3 regions of the Pseudomonas sp. Pdm06 genome follow, and region 3 is predicted to be linked to each of the others. Evidence: riboswitches for the same ligand, from Rfam matches in the RefSeq annotation. Region 3 holds a riboswitch; each other region holds the start of a gene.
What was found. Region 3 has a riboswitch for cobalamin ahead of cobO (cob(I)yrinic acid a,c-diamide adenosyltransferase). Riboswitches for the same ligand answer to the same signal wherever they lie in the genome.
Positions count from the first base shown of each region.

Region 1: it holds a riboswitch for cobalamin, as region 3 does, so the genes downstream of both, cobW (cobalamin biosynthesis protein CobW) here and cobO (cob(I)yrinic acid a,c-diamide adenosyltransferase) in region 3, are expected to answer to the same signal.
Region 2: it holds a riboswitch for cobalamin, as region 3 does, so the genes downstream of both, IB266_RS30140 (ABC transporter substrate-binding protein) here and cobO (cob(I)yrinic acid a,c-diamide adenosyltransferase) in region 3, are expected to answer to the same signal.

Region 1 covers NZ_JACVAH010000018.1:139,701-145,006, forward strand. Annotated here, with positions in the region: gene cobN (cobaltochelatase subunit CobN) at 1-2,258, opposite strand, end outside; gene cobW (cobalamin biosynthesis protein CobW) at 2,262-3,326, opposite strand; cobalamin riboswitch at 3,424-3,639, opposite strand; cobalamin riboswitch at 3,818-4,041, shown strand; gene IB266_RS25645 (CbtB domain-containing protein) at 4,141-4,335, shown strand; gene IB266_RS25650 (CbtA family protein) at 4,347-5,042, shown strand; gene IB266_RS25655 (cobalamin biosynthesis protein) at 5,039-5,306, shown strand, end outside.
Region 2 covers NZ_JACVAH010000028.1:43,552-48,857, reverse strand. Annotated here, with positions in the region: gene IB266_RS30150 (hypothetical protein) at 179-766, opposite strand; gene IB266_RS30145 (DUF3592 domain-containing protein) at 770-1,213, opposite strand; cobalamin riboswitch at 1,359-1,554, shown strand; gene IB266_RS30140 (ABC transporter substrate-binding protein) at 1,695-2,708, shown strand; gene IB266_RS30135 (FecCD family ABC transporter permease) at 2,705-3,721, shown strand; gene IB266_RS30130 (ABC transporter ATP-binding protein) at 3,718-4,509, shown strand; gene IB266_RS30125 (OsmC domain/YcaO domain-containing protein) at 4,559-5,306, opposite strand, start outside.
Region 3 covers NZ_JACVAH010000005.1:335,085-340,390, reverse strand. Annotated here, with positions in the region: gene cbiB (adenosylcobinamide-phosphate synthase CbiB) at 1-359, opposite strand, end outside; gene bluB (5,6-dimethylbenzimidazole synthase) at 356-1,006, opposite strand; gene IB266_RS11540 (cobyrinate a,c-diamide synthase) at 1,003-2,397, opposite strand; gene cobO (cob(I)yrinic acid a,c-diamide adenosyltransferase) at 2,394-3,005, opposite strand; cobalamin riboswitch at 3,086-3,297, opposite strand; gene IB266_RS11530 (hypothetical protein) at 3,452-4,036, shown strand; gene IB266_RS11525 (PQQ-dependent sugar dehydrogenase) at 4,214-5,306, shown strand, end outside.

The DNA of each region.
Region 1 (5,306 bases), on a different contig from region 3:
GGTTCGGCCAGGGCGCAATCCAGCGGATCGAAGCCCAGCCCGAACGCCTTCGCCAGCGCCCGCAGCAGGCTCGACTGCGCACCCTTGCCGTCGCCCCGGGGAATGCGCAGCAACGCCAGCAGGGTGTCGATGCGCAGCCGTCCGCTGGGCGATTCGCCAAAAATGTGCAGGCCGTCGCGGATCTGCGACTCCTTCAAGTCGCACAGGTACGTGTCCAGGCGTGGCAGCCAGATCGCGGCGTCAGCATCGCTGTCCAGGCCGGCATCCAGTTGCAGCTCGCGGTCGATGTGGGTCTCGCGCACCAGGTTGAGGATGTCCCGTTGCAGCTCCCGGGCGCGGCGCGGATCGAGCAATTGCGCCTCGTAGTATTCGTCGGCCAGCAGCTCGAGGTTACGCAGGGGCCCGTAGGTTTCGGCCCGGGTCAGCGGCGGCATCAAGTGGTCGATGATCACCGCCTGGGTGCGACGCTTGGCCTGGGCGCCCTCGCCCGGGTCGTTGACGATGAACGGATAGATATTCGGCAGCGGCCCCAGCAACGCGTCCGGCCAGCAATTTTCCGAGAGCCCGACACCTTTGCCCGGCAGCCATTCGAGGTTGCCGTGCTTGCCGACGTGGATCACCCCGTGGACGCCGTAGGTGTGGCGCAACCAGAAATAAAACGCCAGGTAACCGTGGGGCGGCACCAGATCCGGGTCGTGGTACACCGCACTCGGGTCGACCTGATAACCACGGGCCGGCTGGATGCCGACGAAGGTCAGGCCCAGGCGCAGGCCGGCGACCATCAGGCAGCCGTCGCGGAACATCGGATCCTGCTCGGGCGAGCCCCAGCGCGCCAGCACCGCTTGGCGATTGGCCTCGGGCAGCGCGTCGAACATGGCCAGGTAGGCATCCAGGGCCAGGCTCTGGTGACACGGACGCAGGTCGAGGCTGTCCAGGTCGTTACTGACCCCGCCGAGCAATTGCTGGATCAACGCAGTGCCGCTCGCCGGCAGTTCGGCCGGCAGTGGATAGCCCTCGGCCTGCATGGCCCGCAGGATATTCAAGGCCGCCGCTGGCGTATCCAGGCCGACGCCGTTGCCGATGCGTCCGTCCCGGGTCGGGTAGTTGGCGAGGATCAGCGCCACACGCTTCTGCCCATTGGGCAGGCGCGCCAGGGTGGTCCAACGTCGGGCCAGCTCGGCGACAAAATCCATGCGTTCGGGTACGGCGCGGTAGCAGACCACGTCGCTCTGGCTGCGCTCACTGCGCCAGGCCAGGTCCTTGAAACTGATGGGGCGGCTGATGATCCGCCCGTCCAGCTCCGGCAAGGCAATGTGCATCGCCAAGTCTCGCGGGCCCAGGCCCTGCTCGCTGGCGCGCCAGCCCGGTTCGTTGTCCTGGGCGCAAATGGCCTGGATCACCGGGATATTGCGGCGAAACGGTCGCAAGTGCGGGGCTTCGGGGCTGGATTGAGCGAAGCCGGTGGTATTGAGGATCACCCCCGCTTCCACTTCATCCAACCAGTCTTCCACCCGCGCCAGGCAACCGGGCTCCTTGAGGCTCGCCACCGCAATCGGCAACGGGTTGAGCCCCGCCGCTTGCAGGCGCTGGCAGAACACGTCGATGAACGCGGTGTTCGCCGCTTGCAAGTGGGAACGATAAAACAACACCGCCGCCACCGGTTGCCCGGCGTTCCACTCGGCTTGCCAATCGCCGAGGCTGGCGCTGTTTTTTCCCGGGTGGTAGATCGCCGTGCGCGGCAGGGTCTGCGGCTCGGCCCACGGATAATCGCGGCCGAACCATTGACTGCCGAGGTAGTGAAACAGGTCCAGGGCATTGCCCAGGCCGCCCTGGCGCAAGAACTGCCAGAGCCGGTCGCGGTCCTCGACGGCCACGTTGCTCAGGTCACTGAGCTCCGGGTCCGGTCGATCATCCCCCGGCACCAGGATCAGCTTCACCCCGCGCCCGGCCAGGTCCATCAGGCGCTCGATGCCGTAGCGCCAATAACCAATGCCGCCGTGCAGCGACAGCAGGATGACCTTGGCGTGGCGCAGCACGTCTTCGAAATACAGATCCACCGAGGCGTGGTTCTGCACCTGCATCGGGTTGGCGAGGCGAAACTCCGGATAATCGCCCGGCAACTGCTTCGCCGCTTCGGCCAGCAGCGCCAGGCTGGAGTCGCCGCTGCACAGGATCACCAGTTCGGCGGGGGTTTGCCCGAGGTCGGCAATGTTGTCATCCGACACGAAACCGCCGGGCTGGGTCCTGAGCAGGTGCATGGCTTAGGCGCTGAGGGCGGCGCGCAACTGCGCTTCGAGCAGTGCGGCATCGAGTGCCTGGCCGATCAGCACCAGACGGGTGACCCGCGCTTCCTCGGCGCCCCACTGGCGGTCGAAATGTTTATCGAAACGCGTGCCAACGCCTTGGATCAGCAGGCGCATCGGCTTGTTCGGGATCGCCGCGAAACCCTTGACCCGCAGCACGCCATGCTGGACCACCAGTTGCGTCAGCGCATCCAGCAACAGACTTTCGTCGGCCTGGGGCAGTTCGATGGAGATGGAATCGAAGGCGTCATGATCGTGGTCGTCATCGTCGCCATCGTGGTGATGGTCGTGATGGCTGTGGCGGCCGTCGATGTGCTCTTCGGAACCGGCGCCCAGGCCGATCAACACGTCCAGCGGCAGGCGACCGCTGCTGGCTTCGATGACCTTGACCGCCGGCGGCAGCTCTTCGGCGACTTCCAGGCGAACCTTGGCCAAGTCTTCAGGGCTGATCAGGTCAGCCTTGTTGAGGATCACCAGGTCAGCACTCGCCAGTTGGTCGGCGAACAGCTCGTGCAACGGCGATTCGTGATCCAGGTTCGGGTCGAGTTTGCGCTGGGCATCGACCTGGTCGGGGAAGGCGGCGAAGGTGCCGGCAGCCACGGCTGGGCTGTCGACCACAGTGATCACCGCATCGACGGTGCAGGCGCTGCGGATTTCCGGCCATTGAAAGGCCTGGACCAACGGCTTGGGCAAGGCCAGGCCGGAGGTTTCGATCAGGATATGGTCGAGGTCGCCGCGCCGGGCTACCAGCTCGCGCATCACCGGGAAGAATTCTTCCTGCACTGTGCAGCACAGGCAGCCGTTGGCCAGTTCGTAGACGCGGCCGTTGGCTTCTTCTTCGGTGCAACCGATGGCGCACTGCTTGAGGATCTCGCCGTCGATACCCAGCTCGCCAAACTCGTTGACGATCACGGCGATGCGCCGGCCTTGGGCGTTGTCGAGCATGTGCCGCAGCAAGGTGGTTTTACCCGAGCCGAGAAAGCCGGTGACGATGGTGACAGGGAGTTTGGCCAGTGTTTTCATCGGATGCCCTTTGGCAAGGTGGCGGGCAAACGGGACGACAACCGCGGGCACAGGTGTGCACGGAAGATTTCGCCACCGGATCACCCCGCCCGGTTGTAGTGAGAATCTGTCTCGAGGCAGGTCTCCTGGCTGACGGCGGGCCAGTCGTTCGACTGGCAATGGCTGCGCCTTCCCGTGCGCCTTTGGTAAAAGGGCATGCACAGTGGCCTTGCAGAAACCTCACCGTTCACAGTTGCGGGGGCAGCCGCGGCTTGGACCGCGTTCCCTTCTTAGCTTCGGCGCAGGCCGAAGAACCTCGAAGGCGCAAGGCTACGCAGGGTGTGGGGGCGGGTCAATCTCCGCAAGTGAGTTCTGCGGTGTCTTTGCCGCCGCCATCGCGAGCAAGCTCGCTCCCACATTGGATCCCGCAGCCCCCTGTGGGAGCGAGCTTGCTCGCGATGGGCTGCGCAGCGGCCCCCTGTGCATTGACGGCCCCGCCCCACCCATGCTCTCCTGTGCGCCTAGTTACGGGTGCCCTTCACAGGGTGAAACGGGAAACCGGTGAATCGTGTGCTTTACTCCAAAGCCACGTCAGTCCGGTGCTGCCCCCGCAACGGTAAGCGAGCGAAGCGTCTGAACCACTGTGTCCCCGGACATGGGAAGGTGACGCTTGCAGGCAAGGCCCAGCCCCTGCCCCTCGCGAGCCCGGAGACCGGCCCATGACTCAAGCATCAACAAACCCGCGGTGGGCGGGCGCTGTTCGAACCTGGGCGATCTTTCGTCCGGGATCTCATTGCGCTCGCATCCCCACGGAACAAAAACAGAGGGAAGCGCCATGTCGACCATCAGCAGCACCGCCCGCACCGCCAGCAGCACCACCACCACCACCCTGAGCCAACGCCTGAGCGCCGCGATCCTGGCTTCGATCCTGGGCGCGGGGCTGGTCTATTTCGCCGGCTTCTCCCACATCGAAGCGGTGCACAACGCCGCCCACGATACCCGCCACAGCGCCGCCTTCCCCTGCCACTGAGAACTGACGACATGATCAAGCGTATCGCGCAGACCGCCGGTTTCAGCGGCTTGCTGGCCGCCCTGCTGCTGACCCTGTTGCAGAGTTTCTGGGTATCGCCGCTGATTCTCCAGGCGGAAACCTTCGAGAAAGCCCCGGCGACCGAGGTCCATGAGCACACCGACGGTGTGGCCCACACCCATGATGCCGAGGCCTGGGAACCGGAAGATGGCTGGCAGCGCGTGCTGTCCACCACCGGCGGCAACCTGGTGGTCGCCGTGGGCTTTGCCCTGATGCTCGCGGGCCTGTACACCTTGCGCGCACCGACTCGCACCTCCCAGGGTCTGCTCTGGGGCCTGGCCGGTTATGCCACTTTCGTCCTGGCACCCACCCTCGGCCTGCCCCCGGAATTGCCCGGCACCGCAGCGGCCGACCTGGCCCAGCGGCAGATGTGGTGGATCGGCACCGCGGCGTCCACAGCGGTGGGCATTGCCCTGATCGCCTTCGGCCGGCATTGGCTGCTCAAGCTGCTGGGCGTGGCGACGTTGCTGGTGCCCCACGTTATCGGTGCGCCGCAGCCCGAAGTCCACTCGATGCTGGCGCCCGAAGCGTTGGAAAGCCAGTTCAAGATCGCCTCGCAGGTGACCAACGTCGCCTTCTGGCTGGCCCTGGGCCTGATCAGCGCCTGGCTGTTTCGCCGTGACGGTCAAGCCCACCACGACGCATGAGCACCGGGTCGATCCTGGTGATCGGCTTGGGCTGCCAGCGCGGGTGCCCGGCCAGCACGCTGCGGGCCTTGCTCGAACAGACGTTGCTGGCCCACGGCATCGAACTTCACCAGGTCCGGGCCCTGGCCAGTATCGACCTCAAGCGTGACGAGCCCGGGCTGCTGGAGCTGGCCGGGCAACTGGCCTTGCCGCTGACCTGCTTCAGTGCCGAACAGTTGGCCGGTTACGAGCGGCGGCTCAGTCATCGCTCCGAGATCGCCTTCG
Region 2 (5,306 bases), on a different contig from region 3:
TTTGCTCCCACAGATCTGACAGGTGTACGAGCGGGAGAGCCAGGCCGGCTGTCAGGCCGCCTCGCTTTTGATCTTGATCTGGGGCGCCCCGTTAACCACGCTGGCCGAACGCAGGCATTGTGGAGTGGGCATCCCGGCATGCATGCCGGGATAGCCGTGGCATTACTCCACAATCCGACTAGAACAGATAACCGATGTAAATCGCAGCGCCACCACCGGCCTGCAGGCCAGCGTTTATACCGGCCATGACCACCGCCCCCTTGGCCGACTTCGCCAGCCGCTGGTTGACCAGGGTGGCAGCGATGAGCGAGGTCGCCGGATTGGAACTCAGTGCCATCGACAACGCCAGCAACTTGGGATCAAGCCCGAACAACAGCGCCGTGGCCGAGCCGCCGATTCCCAGGCCCACCCCTACTTCGGTGTACATGCAAGGTCCGGTGATGTCGTCACTGGTCAGGTCGCGAGCGACCAAGGCATCGCTGACAAACACCTTGCCGGTGCTGGGAAACGCCTCCGCCGCGCCGGCCGCAGCCACACCCTTGCCCTTGATCTGGATATTGATCTTGCCGAAACGCGGCAGCCGCGCGCCAAATCCGGCACCTACTCCAACGCCGCCGTAGCGGTAGCTGACGTCCTCGCCCTCGGGCGAACGCAGGATGATCGAACCGCCACTGCCCGCCACCATGACCACGGTCAGACCGCCGCCGCTGGCGGTCTGATACTGCCAGCGACTTTCATTGACCGGGATCGGGATGTTGTAGCTCATACGTTAAAGTCCTTTATGTGAATGAACCGCACCGCGACCGCGCTGACGGATAGCTTTTGCCAGACCAACAAGCGTGAACACCAGACCGATAAGACCCAGGACCCCGGAAGTGCCCCACAGCGCGGCCGAGTCATCGACGATGGCGCTGTTGGCAGGCTGCTCGGGCAGGTAGTGCACCCGCACCGGCTGACCCTGCTGATAGCCGAAAATGAAGCCGCCCTGGGGGTAGGAGATTTTTTCACCACTGCTCGTAGTGAAGGCGATCTCAGGATGCGAACCACCGGCATTCAAGTGGCTGACGATGCCATCGGCGGTCTGTGCGCGGTCGAGAAACTCGCGTCGCTCAAGCGTGAGATTGATGGCAATGCTCAACAAACCGATACCAATCAGGGCAAACAGCAGGCCCAGCAATATCTTCCCGATGTGTGACGGGGTGTAGTTAGCCATGGTTTGTCTCAGTGTTCGTCCATGAAGAGGGCGACCAGAATAGCAAGAAGCGGCGCTATGCCGCACCTCCCGAAAATCATTCCCGCAATCGTACGATGCCAGGGGAAGGCCTCCCAGTGGCGAGTGGTGATAAACACCCTGATCGACTACCATGCCCAGCGCCGGTTCCCCCACGGGACTAATAGGGAATCCGAGATGCCTCGCACGGCATCAAACGGAACTGCCCCCGCAACTGTAGGTGCTGAGTCTGCTCCTCAATGGCCACTGGGATCGCCCCGGGAAGGCTGGAGCCAGGCGATGACGCATCAGTCAGGAGACCTGCCGGCCAAGTCAATCACTAACCGGCGGGGTGTCCGGGAAGGGCATCCTTGCGTTGCGCGTCACTGGGCCGATCGGCACTTCAGTGCTTCAGCGGCAACGTTCGATGATGTGTTTTCCAGTCCGTCCCCTGCTCCGTGTACGGTCAACTGGAGTTTGCATCATGCTGCTGCCCCGCCTTACCTCCCTCGTCATTGCCCTGGGTCTGCCGAGCCTCGCCCACGCGGCCCCGACTCAATACCCCCTGACCCTCGAGAACTGCGGCAGCACGCTGACTTTCGAGCAATCGCCCAGTCGCACCGTGACCATCGGCCAGGCCGGCACTGAAATGCTCTATGCCATGGGGTTGAGCGACAAGGTGGTCGGCACTTCGCTCTGGTTCAACGATGTGCAGATGAAATACAAGGCGCAGAACGACAAGATCGAACGCCTGGCCGATAACGAGCCGAGCTTCGAGGCGGTGATCGGCAAACGTCCGCAACTGGTGGCGGTGGAACTGGAATGGATGGTCGGGCCGCAAGGCGTGGTCGGTACCCGCCAGCAGTTTCACGAACTGAAGATCCCGACCTACCTGATGCCCTCCGATTGCGAAGCCAAGGATAATCTGGTCGGTGCGGACGGCACGCGGCTGGAGGCGTTTCGCATCGACAGCATCTACAAGAGCATCAGCCAGTTGGCTGAAATCTTCGACGTACAGGAGCGTGGCCAGCAGTTGAACGCCCAACTCAAGGCCAGCCTGGCGAAGTCTATCGCCACGGTGCAGGCCAAGGATCTGAAGCAGACGAGTGCGCTGTTCTGGTTCTCCAGCGCCAGTCTGGACATCGACCCCTATGTGGCCGGGCACAAGGGCATTCCTGACTTCATGCTCAGTACCCTGGGCGTGCGCAACGTGGTCGAGTCCGATGAGGAATGGCCGACCGTCGGCTGGGAAACCATCGCCAAGGCCAACCCAACCTTCCTGGTCATCGCCCGCATGGATCGCCGACGTTTTCCGGCTGATGACCATGAAAAGAAGCTGCAATTCCTGCGCAGTGACCCGGTGACCCGCAATATGGACGCGGTGAAAAACAACCGCATCATCATTCTCGATGCGATGGCCATGCAAGCCAGCATCAGAATGTTCGACGGCCTGGAAACCCTGGCGACGGCCATCAGCGGCTACGACCTGCCGAAATGATTCCGACGCTGATTCGAACGTTGCTGGCGTTGGCGGCGCTGCTCCTGGCAGTGATTGCCGGCGTGGCCATCGGCGAGACGAGTATCGAGCCGAGTGTGGTGTTCCAGGTGCTGGCCAACAAACTGTGGGCCGCAGGTTATGCCCTCGACCCGATAGACGAAGGCATCGTCTGGAACTACCGGCTGACCCGTGCGCTGGTGGCGGCGGCCTGCGGTGCGGGCCTGGCGACCTGCGGGGTGATCTTGCAATCGCTGTTGCGTAACCCGTTGGCCGATCCTTACCTGCTCGGCATCTCCGCCGGCGCCTCGACAGGCGCGGTACTGGTGGCGCTGCTGGGCATTGGGGCGGGGCTGATTTCGTTGTCGGTCGGGGCCTTTGCCGGGGCCGTTGCCGCGTTCGCCGTGGTCGTTTTGCTGGCCCGTGCCAGTCGCTCACCCGCTGGCACCGGGCAGATCATCCTGGCCGGGATTGCCGGCTCGCAGTTGTTCAATGCGCTCACCGCGTTTCTGATTACCAAGTCCGCCAGTTCCGAACAAGCTCGCGGCATCATGTTCTGGTTACTGGGAAATCTCAGTGGGGTCCGTTGGCCGTCGGTGTGGTTGTCGGTGCCCGTGGCATTGATCGGTCTCGCGGTGTGCCTGTGGCACCGGCGGGCGCTGGACGCCTTTACCTTTGGCGCCGACTCGGCCGCCTCCCTTGGCATTCCGGTACGCCGGGTGCAATTTCTGCTGATCAGCTGCGCGGCACTGGTGACAGCGGTGATGGTGTCGATTGTGGGCTCCATCGGTTTCGTCGGGTTGGTCATTCCCCATGCCGTGCGTTTGTTGCTGGGGACCCGGCATGCGCGCCTGTTGCCAGCAAGCGCGTTGGGTGGCGCGGTGTTCCTGATCGCCGCCGATGTCTTCTCGCGAACGCTGATCAAAGGCCAAGTCATCCCGGTCGGCGTCATCACTGCACTGGTGGGTGCTCCGGTGTTCGCGTTGATCCTGATCGGTCGGAGAAATGCCCGATGAATGCCGTCACCTCTGTTATCGGCGAATCCGTGCTGAGTTGTTCCGCCCTCGGGTTCCATGTGCGGGACGCCGAGTTGTTGCACGATATCCACCTGGACATCCGCCGAGGCGAAACCCTGGGCCTCGTCGGGCCCAACGGTTCGGGAAAATCCACACTGCTCAAACTGCTGGCGGGCGTGCGCGCCCCCAGCCGGGGCGACATTCAGCTCAACAACCAGCCCCTCAAGACGCTGGCACGGCGAACCGTCGCGCAGACCCTGGCCGTGGTTGAGCAACAGGCCGACACACTGGATGCGATCAGCGTGTTCGACGCCGTTGCCTTGGGCCGAACGCCGTGGCTATCAGCCTTGAGTCCGTGGTCAAACGAAGACGCCGCCATCGTCCAGCAGGCGCTGTGGGACGTCGATGCGGCGCACTTGAAAAACCGCACCTGGCACAGTCTGTCCGGCGGTGAACGCCAACGCGTTCACATCGCTCGGGCCCTGGCCCAACGCCCGCAGATTCTATTGCTGGACGAACCCACCAATCACCTGGATATCCAGCATCAGCTCGCCATCCTGAAAGTAGTGCAAGCGCTACCTGTCACGACGGTCATCGCCCTGCATGACCTGAACCAGGCGTTGACCTGTGATCGCCTGGCGGTACTGGAACGGGGCCGGCTGGTGGCCCTCGGCAAACCACTGGAGGTGCTGACCCCGCAACGCTTGCAGGATACGTTCGGCGTGCACGCCCATTACCTGATCGACCCTTTCGACGGCGCGCAGATCCTGCGATTTCGTTCCGTTTGACTGAATCTCGGGGTTCGGAAAAAACCGAACCCTATGCAAGTGCTCAGATTCAGCCAAGCGACGGGGCGAGCCCGGAAGATAAAGCCGACACATTGGCCCGCGCCGCGTGCAGTTTTTTGTAGCTGTCGATCAGGCGCAGGTGTCTATCGAGACCCTCCAGCTTCATGCTGGTCGGCGTCAAGCCATGGAAGCGCACGCTGCCGTCCACCGAGCCGATCGCCGCATCCATCCGCTCGTTGCCAAACATCCGACGGAAATTGGCCTCGTAGTCTTCCAGTTCCAGGTCTTCGTCCAGCTTCATCTCCAGCACCACATTCACGGCCTGGTAGAACAACCCGCGCTCAACCGTGTTGTCGTTGTACTGCAAGAAGGTTTCCACCGCTTCCTTCGCCTCTTCGAACTGCTGCAGGGCCAGATAGATCAGCAGCTTCAACTCCAGGATCGTCAACTGGCCCCAAGCCGTGTTGTCATCGAACTCGATGCCGATCAAGGTGGTGATGTCGGTGTAGTCGTCCAGCTCGCTTTCCACCAGACGCTCGACCAGCGCTTGCAGTTCGTCTTCGTCCAGGCGATGCAGGTTCAGGATGTCGGCGCGGAAAAACAGCGCTTTGTTGGTGTTATCCCAGATCAGATCGTCCACGGGATAGATTTCCGAATAGCCCGGCACCAGGATGCGGCACGCTTTCGCGCCGATATGCTCGTAGACCGCCATGTACACTTGCTTGCCCATGCCTTCGAGGATGCCGAACAAGGTCGCGGCCTCCTCGGCATTCGAGTTTTCACCCTGGCCGGAGAAG
Region 3 (5,306 bases):
ACCAGGTAGCCGACGCGCTGGCGCGCCTGCTCCAGATCACCGCTGCGCAGTGCCCGCGCCACCGGTTCGACATGCTCGCCGAGGCTGCGCAGGCCGAGGGCACAGTACAACGCGAGGATATCCACCAACCAGCCCACCATCGGCGCCCAGGACAGGGCCGTGGCGAGCAAGGTCAACGGCACCACGGCGATCACCCAGGCCGTCACCCCGTGGCTGCGCCAGCCACGTCCGCCTGAGTTGAAACGTTGTTCGATGCGATCGGCAAAGCCGCCGAACGCCACCAACGGATGCCAGCGCCGAGGCTCGCCCAACAGCGCATCCAGCGCCACCGCAGCGGCACTGAGCAACGCCACGCTCATGGGCTCACTCCCCAACGGTTTTCATACAGCAGTTCATTGAGCGGACGCGGTTGCGCCCAACCTTCCAGGGCGAGCATCGGCGCTGGGTAAAACCCTTCGACCGGGCCCAGGCAAAGGATCGCCAGCGGCTTGGCCCCGGCGGGCAGGCCCAGCAGGTCGGCCAGGGCCTGAGGTTCGAACAATGACACCCAGCCCATCCCCAGCCCTTCGGCGCGGGAGGCCAGCCACAGGTTCTGGATGGCGCAGGACAGCGAGGCCAGGTCCATTTCCGGCAAGGTCCGACGACCGAAGATGTGCCGCTCGCGATCCTCCATCAACGCCGCCACCAGCACTTCGGCACAGTCGTCGATGCCTTCGACCTTGAGCTTCATGAACTCATCGCTGCGCTCGCCGAGGGCTTCGGCGGTGCGGATACGTTCTTCTTCCACCAACTGCTGGATGTTCCCACGCAAGGCGCGGTCGCTGATGCGGATGAATCGCCACGGTTGCATCAGGCCGACGCTCGGGGCCTGGTGCGCGGCTTCCAGCAGACGGCGCAGCAGGGCCGGTTCGACCGTGCCGCCGCTGAAATGGCGCATGTCGCGGCGCTCGGCGATGGCGCGGTAGATGGCGTCGCGTTCGGTCTGGGAGAAAGCGTTGTCGGTCATGGCCTTTTCGCGAGCAAGCTCGCTCCCACAGGGTTCAGGTGATCAAATGTGGGAGCGAGCTTGCTCGCGAAGGCGGCCTCAAGGTCTGGCACAAACAGCGCGGCAATCGCCCTGGGATTCGACGGAAAATAAAAGTGCACATAGGAAGCCGTCATCCGCCCTTGCCGGAAAACCGCCTCCGCACCGCGTCCGCCATTGGGGCTATGGCCACGGGCAATCGGTTCAACCTCGGTGCTGGTCAGGGAATGATGATAGGTGTGCCCACGCAGGTTGCCTTCCGGCAAATCCACCGACTGCAATGCCAAGGCCGCCAGGCGCTTTTGCATCTGCGCATCGCCGGCCAGCAAACCCAGCAGTTCGGCGCGCACGCCGTCGACATCGGTCAATGAATCGAGCAGATACAACATGCCGCCGCATTCGGCGAGTAACGGTTTATCGGCGGCGTGGTGGGCACGGATCGCGGCCAGCATCGGCTTATTTCGAGCCAGCGCAAGGTGGTGCAGCTCCGGATAACCGCCAGGCAGATAAAGACTGTCCGCCTCAGGCAGTTCGGTGTCATGGATCGGTGAAAAAAAGCTCAACTGCGCACCCATGGCCCGTAGCAGATCAAGGCTTGCGCCATAGGTGAAGGCGAACGCTTCGTCACGGGCCACGGCGATGCGCACCCCGGCGAGCCACGGCTCAACGGCGATCACCTGCGGTGCGGCGAACTCCACCGCCGGCGGCAGCGCCACTTCGCAACTACTGGCCAAAGCATCGGCCGCCGCGTCGAGGCGCAGGTCGAGATCGTTCAATTCACTGGCCTGGACCAACCCGAGATGACGGCTGGGCAATTCGATGCCGGTTTCCCGGGACAGCGCGCCGTACCAGCGCAGGCCTTCGGTCAGGCTGCCTTCGAGCAATTGCGCGTGACGCAAGGTGCCGACCCGGTTGGCCAAGACCCCGGCGAATGGCAGGTCCGGTTGATAACGGGCCAGGCCCAGGGCCAAGGCACCGAAGGTCTGGGCCATGGCCGTACCGTCGATCACCGCCAGCACCGGTACGCCAAAATGCCGCGCCAGATCGGCGCTGGACGGGTTGCCGTCGAACAGCCCCATCACCCCTTCGATCAGGATCAGGTCCGCTTCGGCGGCGGCTTCCCACAACAGCCGGCGACTTTCCTGCTCGCCGACCATCCACATGTCCAATTGATAGACCGGCGCGCCGCTGGCCCGCTCCAGGATCATCGGATCGAGGAAGTCCGGGCCGCACTTGAAGACGCGCACTTTGCGTCCCTGGTTGCGATGCAACCGGGCCAACGCCGCAGTGACCGTGGTCTTGCCTTGTCCCGAGGCCGGCGCTGCGATCAACACCGCCGGACAGTGGCGGCTTGTCAGGCAAGGGTCATTCACAGTTCGACGCCTTTCTGCGCCTTGATACCCGCCTGGAACGCGTGCTTGATCATGCCCATTTCAGTCACGGTGTCGGCCAGCTCGATCATCTCCGGCTTGGCGCCGCGACCGGTCACCACCACATGCTGCATCGGCGGACGCGCCTGCAGATCGCTGAGCACCTGATCGAGGTCGAGGTAGCCGTGCTTGAGGGCGATATTCAATTCGTCGAGCACCACCAGGCCGATGGACGGATCGCTGAGCAACTGACGGGATACGGCCCAGGCGGCTTCGGCGGCGGCGATGTCGCGCTGGCGGTCCTGGGTTTCCCAGGTGAAGCCTTCACCCATGACATGAAAACGCACCTGCTCCGGGAAGCGGCGAAAAAACAGCTCTTCACCGGTGCTATTGCGTCCCTTGATGAACTGCACCACACCGCATTGCATGCCATGGCCCATGGACCGTGCCAGCATGCCGAACGCCGAGCTGCTCTTGCCCTTGCCGTTGCCGGTCAGCACCAGCAGCAAGCCGCATTCGTTCGGCGAGTTGGCGATGCGCTCGTCGATCACGGCTTTCTTGCGCTGCATGCGCGCCAGGTGGCGTTCGTCGCGATCAGGGGTGTCGGTCATGGGGAGCTCTCCGTTGGGATTGGATAACGGCGGGCGGGGCACAAAAAAAGACGGCAGCAAGCCTGGCATCGCCCACCGTGATGCCGTTGGATGAATCAGGCCGGTCTCCGGGCTCATGAGCGGCGTGGCGCCGGGCTGCGCGCCTTCCCATGTCATGCGACACAGTGGCTTAGGCACAGCGTTGACTCATTTACCGTTGCGGGGGCAGCGCCGGGTTCGTGTGCACTCACCGGCTTCCCTGTTTCACTCTGTCGAACTCAAGTCACAGAGCACCTGAAACAAGCGGCGAAGGTTAGAGGGTTGGGGGTGGAGCGTCAATTAAAGCCGCCTGTCGGGGGTGCTCATTGGCACCGATCAATAAAATGACGCCAATCTTGTGTGATGCTGCGGCAAGTGATATCAAAGAGACATTACGACCCGATATCACAAGAACAAGAGGGCAAAATATGCAAGGCATGCTCATCAGCAATCCAAAACTGGAATTCCTGCGCCCGGTGCTGGAACGCTGGTTTGATTGTATCGACCGCTACAACGCGGTGCGCGGCGATAACGACACCCCCTACTGGTTCGATGAACGAGCCAATCTCAGCTTGCTGTCGGCCGCCGCCTGGATGGCCGAGATGGTCACGCTACAGAACGCGCCGACCCGCAAGCAGAATGAAGAAGGCGAACGCAACGTCAGCGCCGACCTGTTCATCGCCAGCACCGATGAGCGGGCCTTCATCCAGGCCACCCAACGCTGGCCCAAGGTCAACAACCTGAACCTGACCCAACCGCTGTCGGAAGCCACCAGCGATGCCAAGCGCATCAGCTACGCCAGCGACCTGAAGCTGGGCTGCCTGTTCGTCTCGCCGCAAAAAGCCCAGCAAAGCGCCACGCCCGAAGAACTGCAGGACATGATCGACGACCTGCAAAAGGAAAACACTTGCGCGGTGGCCTGGTACTTCCCATACGCCTATCGCAAGTTGCGCAACGAGGCCGGCCAATACCATCCAGGCATTGCCGTGCTGTTCAAACAGGCCCATGGCTGACTCATTACTGTGGGAGCGAGCTTGCTCGCGATAGCGGTGCACCTGGCAACATCTATGTTGACTGTCATGTAGCCATCGCGAGCAAGCTCGCTCCCACAAGGTTTTGCGCGCAGTTTGAACCATCCGTGCGTCTACGCTTCTCTATGAATAACCACATGCATTCATAGGGAAGCCAGCATGCTCAAGCCACCCCATCTTCTGATCGTCGCCCTCGCCGCCGGGCTTGTCGCTTGTGGCGAGTCTTCCACCCTGCAAGTGTCCGATGGCACCGGTCCTGCGCCGAAACTGCCGGAACCGAACAAGACCCTGGTCCCCACCGTCAACATCGCCGAAGCCATCGGCTGGCCGCAAGGCGCCAAGCCAACCCCGGCCCAGGGCCTGCAAGTGGGTGCGTTCGCCGAAGGACTGGATCATCCGCGCTGGCTTTACGTGTTGCCCAATGGCGATGTGCTGGTGGCCGAAACCAATGCCCCGCCCAAGCCAGACGACAGCAAGGGCATCCGTGGCTGGGTGATGAAAAAGGTCATGGGCCGTGCTGGCGCCGGGGTGCCCAGCCCCAACCGCATCACGCTATTACGCGACGCCAATCACGATGGCATCGCCGAAACCCGTACGGTCTTCCTGGAAAACCTCAATTCACCGTTCGGCATGACCCTGGTGGGCAATGATCTGTACGTGGCCGACACCGACCGACTGATCCGCTTCCCGTACAAGGACGGTGACACGCAGATCAAGGCGCAGCCGACCAAGGTCGTCGACCTGCCGGGCGGCACCCTCAACCATCACTGGACCAAGAACGTGATCGCCAGCCGTGACGGCAGCAAGCTGTACGTCACCACCGGTTCGAACAGCAACGTCGCGGAAAATGGCATGGAGGCCGAAGAAGGTCGCGCCGCCATCTGGGAAGTGGACCGGGCCAGCGGCAATCACCGGATCTTCGCCTCAGGCCTGCGCAACCCCAACGGCCTGGCTTGGGAACCCCGCAGCGGAGCCCTGTGGACGGCCGTGAACGAACGGGATGAGATCGGCAGCGACCTGGTGCCGGACTACATCACCTCGGTCAAGGACGGCGCGTTCTATGGCTGGCCCTACAGCTACTACGGGCAGCACGTCGATGTCCGGGTCGAACCACAGAACCCGGCCCTGGTGGCCAAGGCCATCGCCCCGGACTACGCTGTCGGCCCCCACACCGCCTCACTGGGCCTGACCTTCGCCGAAGGCAGCGCCTTGCCTGCACCGTTTACCGAAGGGGCTTTCGTTGGTCAGCACG